2 linked regions of the Saccharophagus degradans 2-40 genome follow. The protein of the gene in region 1 binds, or shares a complex with, the protein of each later gene. Links are inferred from orthologs where the notes say so. Each region holds a gene or a part of one and is shown in the gene's direction. Other genes may lie near its edges.

Region 1 (5,833 bases):
GCAATAAGAAGATGCGATCCATTGCGCGAGCAATAACAGGGTTTACTTTAGGGTCGTCACAAGGAGTGCCAAACATCATGTGCAGGAAGTTTTCTGCGTAGCCCAAGTTGTTGTCTGGGTACATGAAAGGTTGGCCTTGCGAGTGCTTGTAGCACATGGCCGCTAAGGTAGGCATTTTGGCTATTAGACGGTGCGCCGAGATTAAGCGGTGCTCTGGGTTAGAGATGTCTAATGAATCGTGATAGAAAGCGGATAAAGCACCCACTATTCCGCACATCATCGCCATTGGGTGTGAATCGTAGTGGAAACCACGGAAGAAGCGGGCGATAGACTCATGCACCATAGTGTGGTGTGTGATTATGCCTTTAAATTCTTCGTATTCTGCTGCGGAAGGAAGTTCTCCGTGCAAAAGTAAATAGCACGTCTCTAAGTAGTCTGATTTTTCCGCGAGAGTTTCGATGGGGTAACCACGGTGCATTAATACACCTTTGTCGCCATCAATATATGTGATCTTCGATTCACAAGAAGCGGTAGATACGAAACCGGGGTCGTAGGTGAAATAACCTTTGCCGGTAAGGGCTCGAACGTCAATTACGTCTGGCCCGACGCTGCCGGAGTATACGGGCAGCTCAATGGAATCGTCCAAACCGTCGACCGTAAGGGTTGCTTTCTTATCAGTCATTACGGACTCCTGTAACAAAATGAATAAATTGTAAGAAATTACATCTGCCATTGAGTGTAGCGCTTTTGGGGCTACAGCATTGGCAAAAGGGGTGACACTATAATTGGGCCCCAAGGACGTAAAATCAATATGGTAGGCCAACCCCAAAAGAATCGGCGCGCTAATTATAGAGACATTTTGCCTTCAGGGTGTAGCTTAAACCTAAGCAAAGTAAAATATTTCTGCTTTACTGTATAAGAAGTGCACACTTATGCACCCAAACTGGGCGATATTATTTTGGTTAACCAGTTTGGTGCGCATTATATCAATTGGGTAGGCCAATTTGTGTGCAGGAGCCTAAGAGTGTTTGTAATTTGCGCCAGCCGTCTCTATAATTCGCCGCGTTTTTAGAGGCGTTCGAGTCAATTAGCACCAAAAGTGCAACTTTGTCCTCGAGGCGTCTAAATTGTTGTTTCTTCGCTCGCTTAATTAATAGAAAGTAAACGCGTTATGTTTCTTTTTTATTTAACTAGAGGGTGACGTTGCGGCAAAACTTACCTGCCAACCCCGGAATGCAAGGTGTAAAAAACCGTGAATAAAAACCGTCCAGTCAATCTTGATATTTCTACCATGCGGTTACCTATAACTGCTTTGGTATCCATTACCCACCGTGTAACAGGTGTGGTGTTACTTGCTGGCATCCTTGGTTTAATTTGGATGTTAGATTTGAGCCTCGCTTCTGAAGAAAGTTTCAATCAGCTTAAAGATTGTTTAGCGCAACCATTTGTAAAAATTGCTCTAATCGCTGTGTTGGCCGCATTGGCTTATCACTTGGTAGCTGGTGTGCGTCATTTGATCATGGATCTAGGTATCGGTGAATCAAAAGAAGGTGGCAAGTTGGGTGCAAAGATTGCAGTCGCGTTGTCCGTTGTACTTATCGTGTTAATGGGGATATGGGTATGGTAACTGCCGTAACAAGTTTTGGTCGCAGTGGTTTATCCGATTGGGTTGCACAGCGCTTTTCAGCAGTAGTTTTAGCTGCTTACACTATTTTTATTGTTGCCTATTTGGTGATGCACCCTGGTTTGACCTATGAAGAATGGTCTGGGTTGTTTCAGCAGTTATGGGTGCGCATCTTTACTTTATTGGTGCTTATTTCAATTGCTGCACACGGCTGGATTGGCCTGTGGGGCGTATTAACTGATTATATTACTACTCGAATGATTGGCTCGTCTGCGTTATTTCTTCGCACTGTGGCGTTGTCTGTTTACGCAATTATTACGTTCGCCTATTTGGTTTGGGGCGTTCAAATTCTGTGGGGATTTTAATTAATGGCTAATATGAGAACCATTACATTCGACGGTATTGTTATTGGCGGCGGCGGTGCGGGTATGCGCGCTGCGTTGCAAATGGCGCAATCCGGTTTTAAAACTGCGGTTGTAACTAAAGTATTTCCAACTCGCTCGCATACTGTATCCGCTCAGGGCGGTATTACTTGCGCTATTGCAAGTGCCGACCCGCAAGATGATTGGCGCTGGCACATGTACGACACCGTAAAAGGGTCGGACTACATTGGTGACCAGGACGCAATTGAGTATATGTGCTCTGTGGGCCCAGAAGCTGTGTTTGAACTCGAGCACATGGGTTTGCCTTTCTCTCGTACTGAGAATGGCCGTATTTATCAGCGCCCATTTGGTGGCCAATCTAAAGACTTTGGTCGCGGCGGTCAGGCAGCGCGTACTTGTGCAGCAGCAGACCGTACTGGTCACGCTTTGTTGCACACCTTGTATCAAGGTAATGTTAAAAATAACACTGTTTTCCTAAACGAGTGGTTTGCGGTTGATTTGGTTAAAAACCAAGATGGCGCTGTATGCGGCGTTATCGCAATCAATATGGAAGACGGTGAAACCGTATTTATTAAGTCTAAAGCGACTGTGTTGGCTACTGGTGGTGCAGGGCGTATTTTCGCATCTACCACTAACGCTCACATCAATACTGGTGACGGTGTTGGTATGGCGTTGCGCGCTGGCGTACCGGTGCAAGATATCGAAATGTGGCAGTTCCACCCAACCGGTATTCACGGTGCAGGTGTGCTTGTTACAGAGGGGTGTCGCGGTGAAGGTGGCTACTTAGTAAACAAAGACGGCGAGCGCTTTATGGAGCGTTATGCTCCTAACGCAAAAGACCTTGCTGGTCGTGACGTTGTAGCTCGCTCTATGGTTCTTGAAATTCTAGAAGGGCGTGGTTGCGGCGAAAATGCCGATCACGTGTTCTTGAAGCTAGACCATTTGGGCGCAGACACGCTAAACGCTAAGTTGCCTGGTATTTTGGAGCTTTCGCGTACATTTGCGCATGTTGACCCAATTAAAGACCCAATCCCTGTAGTGCCTACTTGTCACTATATGATGGGTGGTATTCCAACTAACGTTCACGGCCAAGCGCTTACTCAAGATGCTAACGGCAATGATCAAGTGGTTGAAGGTTTGTACGCTTGTGGTGAAGTGGCTTGTGTATCTGTACACGGCGCTAACCGTTTGGGCGGTAACTCGTTGCTAGATCTTGTTGTATTTGGTCGTGCATCTGGGTTGTTTATCGAGAAATCTCTACGTGAAGGTATTGAGTTGCGCGACCCAAGTGCAACCGATATGGATGCAGCGATGTCTCGTTTGAACAAAGTAAATAACTCTACTGGCGGTGAGTCTGCGCCTGCGCTTCGCACAGAAATGCAGGGTATTATGCAGAACCACTTCGGTGTATTCCGTCGCGGCGACATGATGGAAGTAGGTATTGCTAAGTTGGCAGAAATGCGTGAGCGCATTGCTAACGTAGCGCTAGAAGATAAGAGCAACGCGTTTAACACTGCTCGTATTGAAGCGCTTGAGCTGCAAAACCTGTTTGAAGTTGCTGAAGCCACTGCAATTGCCGCAGAAGTTCGTAAAGAATCTCGCGGTGCGCACGCTCGTGATGATTTCCAAGAGCGTGATGATAAAGAATGGTTGTGTCACTCCATGTATTTCCCAGGGGAAAAACGTGTAGGCAAGCGCGCAGTTAACTTTTCGCCCAAAACGATGGAAGCCTTCGAGCCAAAAGCTCGTACTTACTAGGTTTTCGCCGGCATCGAATTGTATAGAGAGCAGAGAAAATGCTGAAAGTAGAAGTTTATCGCTACAACCCAGAAACAGACAAAGAGCCTTACATGAAGTCCTACGATGTGGACACGCAAGGCAAAGACTTGATGGTTCTGGATGTGCTTGAGTTATTGAAATCTCAAGATCCTAGCCTAGCTTACCGTCGCTCGTGCCGTGAAGGTGTGTGTGGGTCTGACGGTATGAACATTGCTGGTAAAAACGGCTTGGCGTGCATTACACCTCTGTCTGAGTGTGTAAAAAAGGGCAAGTTAGTATTGCGCCCATTGCCAGGCTTGCCAGTAGTGCGCGATTTGGTGGTAGACATGGCTCAGTTTTATGAGCAATACCGCAAAATTGAGCCTTATTTGCAAAACAACACGCCTGCACCCGCTATTGAGCGTTTGCAGTCGCCAGAAGATCGTGAAAAGTTAGATGGTTTATATGAGTGCATCTTGTGCGCTTGTTGCTCTACTAGCTGCCCATCTTTCTGGTGGAACCCAGATAAATTTATTGGCCCAGCTGGCTTGTTGCAGGCTTATCGCTTTTTGGCAGATAGCCGCGATACGGCTACCGACGACCGCTTGTCTAATTTGGATGACCCTTTCAGCGTATTCCGTTGTCATGGCATTCAAAATTGTGTGGACGTATGTCCAAAAGGCTTAAATCCAACGCGTGCAATTGGACATATTCGCAATATGCTCTTGCAGCGAGGTACCTAAGTCTGGACAATGCGCCAGTTACCCGCAAAAGCAAGTAAGACCTGAAAAACAGGCAATAAGCTACTAGCTTAGTAAATTATGTGGTGTGGCCGCCTCACAAGGGTGGCCAAAGTTAAATTAAGCCTCTGTCAAACTATTTTGTACAGGGGCGTCATTGCGAATAGCAGGGTTAAAGAGCGGCAATAAAATACTTGTTGGTATTTTGTGCTGTTCCGAAACATGCCCTGTCATACGGTGGGCGAAATGCAAGAAAGTATCATGGAGTTATTGTGGAAAACCTCGCATCTATCTGGAGGTAACGCCGCATATGTAGAAGATCAGTACGAATCCTATCTGTCAGACCCTCATTCCGTTTCGGAAGAGTGGCGCGACTACTTCGATAAGTTACCCCGTGTTAACGGCAGCGCTAGCGAAGATGTAAACCATTCCGAAATCATTAAGTATTTCGAGCTGCTCGGTAAAAACCGCGCGCGTCCAATAATTGTGCCCGGTGCTGGTAGTGGCGATATTGCCCACGAGCGCAAGCAGGTAGAAGTTGTTCAGTTGGTAAATGCCTACCGCTTAAGCGGTCATCAAAAAGCCAATATCGATCCGCTAAATCTACGCGCAGTTAAAAACCCTGTTGATTTAGACTTGGGCTTTCACCGCTTGAATACAGCCGATTTAGATTCTGTATTCCAAACCGGTGACCTCGCATTTGGCTACAAAGAAGCCAAGCTGAAAGACATCATTGCAGACCTAGAAAAAACTTACTGCGGCAACATTGGCGCAGAAGTTATGCACATTACTAACTACGAAGAGCGTCGCTGGTTGTTAAACCGCTTAGAGCGTTCGCGTTCTCAGCCAGATTTCGGCCCTAAAGCTAAGCGCAATATCTTGCGTCGTTTGACTGCAGCCGAAGGCTTAGAGCGTCATTTAGATAGCAAATACCCAGGTACAAAGCGCTTTGGTTTGGAAGGGGGCGAAAGCTTCATTCCATTGCTTGATGCGTTAATTCGTCGTGTTGGCGAATACGGTGCCAAAGAAATGGTATTGGGTATGGCTCACCGTGGCCGCTTAAATGCGCTGGTGAACATTCTTGGTAAAAACCCATCTGATTTGTTTGATGAGTTTGAAGGTAAGAAGCTAGTAGATACCTCTGGTGACGTTAAGTATCACCAAGGTTTCTCGTCAAACGTAATGACTCCTGGTGGCGAAATGCACCTTGCGTTGGCGTTTAACCCATCTCACTTGGAAATTGTATCTCCAGTGGTTGAGGGGTCTGTACGTGCACGTCAAGATCGCCGCGGCGACAAAGACGGCCACACCGTAGTGCCTGTTGTAGT
Region 2 (5,712 bases), 170 kb from region 1 along the record:
ATCGCAAGGTGCAAATTGGATAGCACCTGAGTCGCTTTTGAGTAGCACCTTGCGATGTATAGTCTATTGCAGCATGGCCATTGCCGCTTCCATATCTGCGCTTAAATCCTCTGCCTCTGCAGATTCAATGTTGGGGTCTAAACCGAGTCGCTCGAAGGCTGTTACGGTTGTGTAGTCCACTTTAGCTAGGTTTTTATCGCTGCCAGCATAGCTTTGTAGCATGGCTACGGTTACCAAGTCGGCGTAGTCTGCTTGGGGTACCTGACGGCTAAAGTCTAAATGGTCGCGCGGAATAACCCTTAGCTCCGTTGGAAACTCCCACGCTTCGAGTATTTTAATACCCAAGTTCGGGTGAATGTCGGCAATTATCTTGTCTAGTGTCATGCTGTCGCGCAATAGCGCTGTGTGCTCTTCGGCAAACGACAGAATAGGTAATATACCTATTTGATGAACTAGGCCTGCGAGCGCGGCTTGGTCGGGCCTTAGCTTGGTGAAGTGTTTGCACAATACATGGCAAATACCTGCAATCTCACTCGAGCGCGACCATACCTCTCTTAAGCGTTTATCCACTAAGTCTGATGTGGCTTGGAACATTTGCTCCATGGCCAAGCCTGTAGCCAAGTTGCAGGTGTACTGCATACCCAGCCTGCTTAGTGCCATATTTAAATCTTCTATTTCTCGCGGTGCGCGAAATATGGGGCTATTGGCAACTTTAATTATGCGTGCTGTAAGTGCTGCGTCGTTAGAAATAACCGCGGTAAGCGTTTGGATGCTGGCATCTGGGTCGTCGGCAACTTCGCGTACTTTTAGTGCTATTTCTGGCAATGTGGGTAATACGAGGCGATCTTGGTCAATCGCCTTGATGATTTCTTGCTCAACTTTGGCGGTGAGCGCGTCCATAGGCTATGCCCCTTGCTTAACTGGTAATTATTTAATTCTCAGTTAAAGGTATAGCATATGGTAGCGCCAGCCATTGAAGTTTTTGTTGCGGGTTTGCCTCACAGTGCACATTTTTGCTATGTGCAGCGGTATCTAGCGTTAGGGCTAAAATTTGCGCTCCAGCATCAGTGGTTACACTTTGTACAACTTGCCCCACGTTTTTCCCTTCTTCGTTTATAAGCGCTGTGCCAGTGGCTGGGGCGCTAGTTGACGGCGCGAGTTGGGCGCGATACATGTGTTTTTTGAGGGTGGCTTTGTAGTGCATGCGCGCGACAATTTCTTGGCCGGTATAGCACCCTTTATTAAACGAGACGCCGCCAAGCAATTGTAAGTTGATTTCTTGGGGGATTAATTGCTCAGTCGAGTCGGCAGTTACTTCGGCAACGCCTTGAGCAATGTTGTAGGCCGTCCAATAGTGCGGTGCAGCTACTGGTAATTGTTCAAGTAATTGTTGTATGTTTTCGCGCGCTAGCCATAGCTCTTGCATACTGTTGGTATGGGCTAAACACGCACCTTGCTCTAACGCTGTGCTACAGCCCACTTCGGCTGTAGCATTAAAAAACGGTACTTCATTTGCCTGAGTATTAAACACTGCTACCGCAGCCAGTGATGAAGATATTTCGAGGCTAACCTTAGAAAATACCGCATACTTTTTAAGTGTGGCTAGTGCTTTTTCGGCATTGCTTTTATGGGTGCGTAAGCCAAAGTGCTCTGGCCCCAGTTTTGCGGCTGTAAAGCTGCTTACCATGCGCCCCTTAACGTTGCAGTGGGCGCCGAGCGAAAACTTACCGTTGGCAATGCTCTTAAAATCACACGTGCATTGGCCTTGAAGAAATTTTTCCGCATCTGGGCCTTTCACTTCTATTAGCACGTGGTCGAGGAGTGGAATGGCGCACTGCCAGCTTTTAGCAGAGGTTGGCGTGGTGGTTGCGGCAGTATTTAATTGGGTCCAATCAAACATTAAAGCGTTCCATGTTTATGGTTGAAAAAGCGGTATGTTGCATGGCATGTTTACCTATATGCGGCTATTTAGTCATAAATCAATGGGCGCTAGCAGCGTGTACTTCTTCTTTGGCTACTGGCGCGCGTAAGTTATACTGCGCCCAATATTGTTGGCTAAGGTTAATAGCGCTTAGCACTGGCTGCTATTTACTAAACTGTTATTTCGCTGTTTAAGAGTACAGAATGGATATTAACAAATTACGTTGGGCTTCACGCAGAGGCATGTTAGAGCTAGATTTAGTGTTAAACCCTTTTTTGGATAATGTTTATTCTACACTTGGGGCCGATGATCAGGCGCTATTTCACAAATTGCTTGAAGAGCAAGATCAAGATTTATTCCAATGGTTTATGCGTAAAAGCGAACCAGAAGCGCCAGACTTAAAACGAATTGTATCGATTATTCTAAATAATACGGGCTTGCAGGACTAATCAATCATAAGTTAGTTCGGTAAACCAATAGCATTATCAGGGACGATAATGAAAATATCAGTCTATTTTGACTTGCCCTTACGCCTCTCTCGCATCCTCCTTATTGCTTATTTGTTTTGCGGTTTAACCCTGCTTATTTTGTGGGTTTCTGTTGATTTACCCCTAACGCTCAGCTGCCTTGTGGGCGGTTTGTTCGCTTATAGCGTGTTTGTTGTATGTGTGCGCTTAAAGCGGTTATCACAAGTGCAGCAATTACGTTTAGACTTGACAGGTTTCTGGGTTTGGCGTGGCGCAGGTAAAGAGGGTGTCGATTCTCTTGAAATTGCTTATGTGTCGCGCTGGCTGGTTATTCTTAGTTGTACGCTTTCAAACACACGTTCTGGCTTAGGTAGCTTATGGGCAGAGAAGCTACATCTCATTGTATTACCCGATTCGATTGTTGCTAATAAAATGGCAGGCGAGTCACCATTGCGACCATTATTTGTAGCTATAACAACAGGGCGCTTGCAGAAGTGCATCGCCCAACCGAGTAAAAAAATTACTTCCAGTTGAGCGAATACTAGGGTTACCTGTTTATTGTGTAGGGGCGTGAACAATAATGTTTTGTGCCGCGTAGTTCATGGGTACGAGGATGGTATCTTGAGCGATGGGGGATAGTTCGGGGTAATCCAAGGAATAATGTAGTCCTCGGCTTTCTCTGCGTTGAATGGCTGAGCGAATAATCAGCTCGGCAGCGACGGCGAGGTTGCGCAGTTCGATTAAATCGTTACTTACTTTGTAGTTAGAGTAGTAATCGTTAATTTCTTTTTGCAAAAGCTTAATGCGATGAGTTGCGCGCTCTAAGCGTTTGTGGGTGCGAACAATGCCCACGTAATCCCACATAAAGCGGCGCAATTCATCCCAGTTGTGCGAAATCACAACGTCTTCATCGGAGTTGGTTACCCGCGATTCATCCCATTGTGGTGAAGCCTGCGGTGGGGCAATGTTATTTAAAGTGGCGAGTATCGATTCGGATGCAGAGCGGGCGTATACAATGCACTCTAGTAGCGAATTGCTCGCCATGCGATTAGCGCCGTGCAGGCCTGTGAATGAGGTTTCACCTATTGCGTAAAGGTTAAGTAAATCGGTTTGGCCTTTGTTGTTCACCACAACGCCACCGCAGGTATAGTGCGCGGCTGGTACAACAGGTATTGGCTCCTTGGTGATATCTATCCCAAATTCTAAGCACTTTTCTCGCACGGTAGGGAAGTGAGATTCGATAAACTCTGGTGTGCGATGGCTAATATCCAAATACAGGCAATCGCTACCTAGGCGTTTCATCTCATGGTCAATTGCGCGAGCTACGACATCCCTAGGTGCTAATTCGCCCAGCGAATGGAAGTTGTGCATAAACTGCGACCCGTCGGGCAATCTCAATTTAGCCCCTTCGCCGCGCAATGCTTCGGTAATAAGGAAGGTTTTGGCCTTGGGGTGGTAAAGGCAAGTGGGGTGGAACTGATTAAATTCCATATTGGCCACTCGGCAGCCTGCACGCCACGCCATGGCTATTCCGTCGCCGGTAGCGCTGTCTGGGTTACTGGTATAGAGGTACACCTTACTTGCACCACCTGTGGCCAAGACCACGGCTTTTGCATTAAACAGTTCCACTCGGTCTTGGTGGCGGTTAAATACATAGGCCCCCGTGCAGCGCAAGCGTTTGCTGTTTGGGTCTGGTTGTCGAATGAGGTCCAGTGCAATGTAGTTTTCAAATAGCTCCACACCTTTGGCAACCTGCGCAGACTCGAGCAGGGTAGTGTGCACGGCTTTACCTGTTGCATCAGCACTGTGAATGATTCGTCTGTGGCTGTGGCCACCCTCACGGGTTAGGTGGTAGTTTTCGGAATCTTCATTACGGGTAAAGTTAACGCCGAGGTTGATTAGCCATTCAATCGCGCTTTTGCTGTTTCTAACGGTAAAGTCTACGGCGTCTTCATGACAAAGGCCTGCGCCCGCAACGAGTGTGTCTTTAACATGAGATTCAACACTGTCGTTATTATCTAAAACTGCAGCAATACCGCCTTGTGCGTACCAGGTTGAGCCTGCACGCAGGTTGCCTTTACTGAGTACGGCAACTTTACAATGCCCAGCAAGATTGAGTGCAAGGGTTAAGCCTGCAGCACCGCTACCTATAACAAGTACATCGACATTGTGTGTTTGGGAGGGGTGGGCGAGCGTTTTGCGAGAGGGTTTGGCTTTTTTCACTTACGGTCCTGATACTTCATGTGGTTAGGGCGTTTGCCGGAATTATGAACAAATAATGATACTTATTAAAGTAATTCCTTATATCGCGTCGTAGGTACCCGCGCTAAGTTGTTGATTTTGCGGCGTCTGGAGCAAGTAATTGGGTATACTATACGCGCTTTTAGATTGAACTTTTTGCGCCATGCCGAGTCTTTTGTGTTACAAATAACAGAAAACGGGTACATTACTGCACTTTTTTAAGCAGCTAATTAAACTGCGCCCAGTGTGGCCATTAATGTAAAGGCACAATACGCCAAACTAACTTTTGCAATGAGTACTAATACAAATATCTCACAGCTATAGGGCATGGGCTGTGAGAATAGGGTAAAACGATATTGGGCTATTCGCCGTATCGCTATTGTCGCCATAAATTGGCGAATAATTGGGGAGTAGTAAATGACAGCGCAAACTGCGCAGGATTCAGATCATCAACTTGTGTTGCGTGTGCAGAAGGGCGATAAACGCGCTTTTGACATGCTTGTTATTAAATATCAGCACAAGATTTTATCGATTATTAGCCGTTACATTAAAGATAACGCTGAGATCCACGATGTTGCACAGGAAGCTTTTATTAAGGCTTATCGTGCTATTGGCAATTTCCGTGGCGATAGCGCGTTTTATACGTGGATCTACCGCATTGCTATTAATACAGCAAAAAACTATTTAGTATCTCGCGGGCGGAGGCCGCCATCGAGTGATGTAGATGTAGAAGATGCCGAGTTTTATTCGGGCAGCGACAGCCTTAAAGATGTGGATACTCCAGAAAACCATGCAATGCGCGATCAGCTGGAGACAGTAGTAAATAATGCTATCAAAGCTCTGCCAGAGGATTTGCGTACTGCAGTGACTCTGAGGGAGATGGAAGGGCTAAGTTACGAAGAAATTGCCGAAGTAATGAGTTGCCCTGTGGGTACGGTTCGGTCGCGTATTTTTCGCGCTCGGGAAGCCATTGATAAAGAAATTGCACCATTGCTGTGACGCTTGTATTGTGTCGCTGGCGGCGAAATGTGATTTTTTTGTGAAAATTGTCACTTCTAGGGAACTACAGTGTGAACTGGGTTG

Evidence for each region. The genes of interacting proteins can lie anywhere in the genome.
Region 2: the proteins of sdhA (region 1) and SDE_RS11795 are in contact, whole or in part, in a crystal structure (PDB 6C12), measured with the Escherichia coli proteins. The link is inferred for Saccharophagus degradans 2-40 from one-to-one orthologs.

Annotation. Positions count from the first base shown.
Region 1 is NC_007912.1:2,692,481-2,698,313, reverse strand. The notes cover bases 1,475-4,378. They hold sdhA (succinate dehydrogenase flavoprotein subunit), read left to right. Parts: upstream 1,475-1,992; coding sequence 1,993-3,765; downstream 3,766-4,378. Other genes in these bases: SDE_RS11055 (succinate dehydrogenase iron-sulfur subunit), read left to right, coding at 3,804-4,378; sdhD (succinate dehydrogenase, hydrophobic membrane anchor protein), read left to right, coding at 1,621-1,989; sdhC (succinate dehydrogenase, cytochrome b556 subunit), read left to right, coding at 1,475-1,627. In the rest of the region: gltA (citrate synthase), read right to left, coding at 1-682; more of sdhC, read left to right, coding at 1,253-1,474; more of SDE_RS11055, read left to right, coding at 4,379-4,508; SDE_RS11050 (2-oxoglutarate dehydrogenase E1 component), read left to right, coding at 4,752-5,833. UniProt on the Escherichia coli protein: Two distinct, membrane-bound, FAD-containing enzymes are responsible for the catalysis of fumarate and succinate interconversion; the fumarate reductase is used in anaerobic growth, and the succinate dehydrogenase is used in aerobic growth.
Region 2 is NC_007912.1:2,858,485-2,864,196, reverse strand. Bases 965-3,747 are described here. They hold SDE_RS11795 (succinate dehydrogenase assembly factor 2), read left to right. Parts: upstream 965-2,124; coding sequence 2,125-2,370; downstream 2,371-3,747. Other genes in these bases: nadB (L-aspartate oxidase), read right to left, coding at 2,944-3,747; SDE_RS11790 (hypothetical protein), read left to right, coding at 2,419-2,922; SDE_RS11800 (YgfZ/GcvT domain-containing protein), read right to left, coding at 965-1,900. Also shown: SDE_RS11805 (HDOD domain-containing protein), read right to left, coding at 64-900; more of SDE_RS11800, read right to left, coding at 932-964; more of nadB, read right to left, coding at 3,748-4,611; RNA polymerase sigma factor RpoE, read left to right, coding at 5,047-5,628. UniProt on the Escherichia coli protein: An FAD assembly protein, which accelerates covalent attachment of the cofactor into other proteins.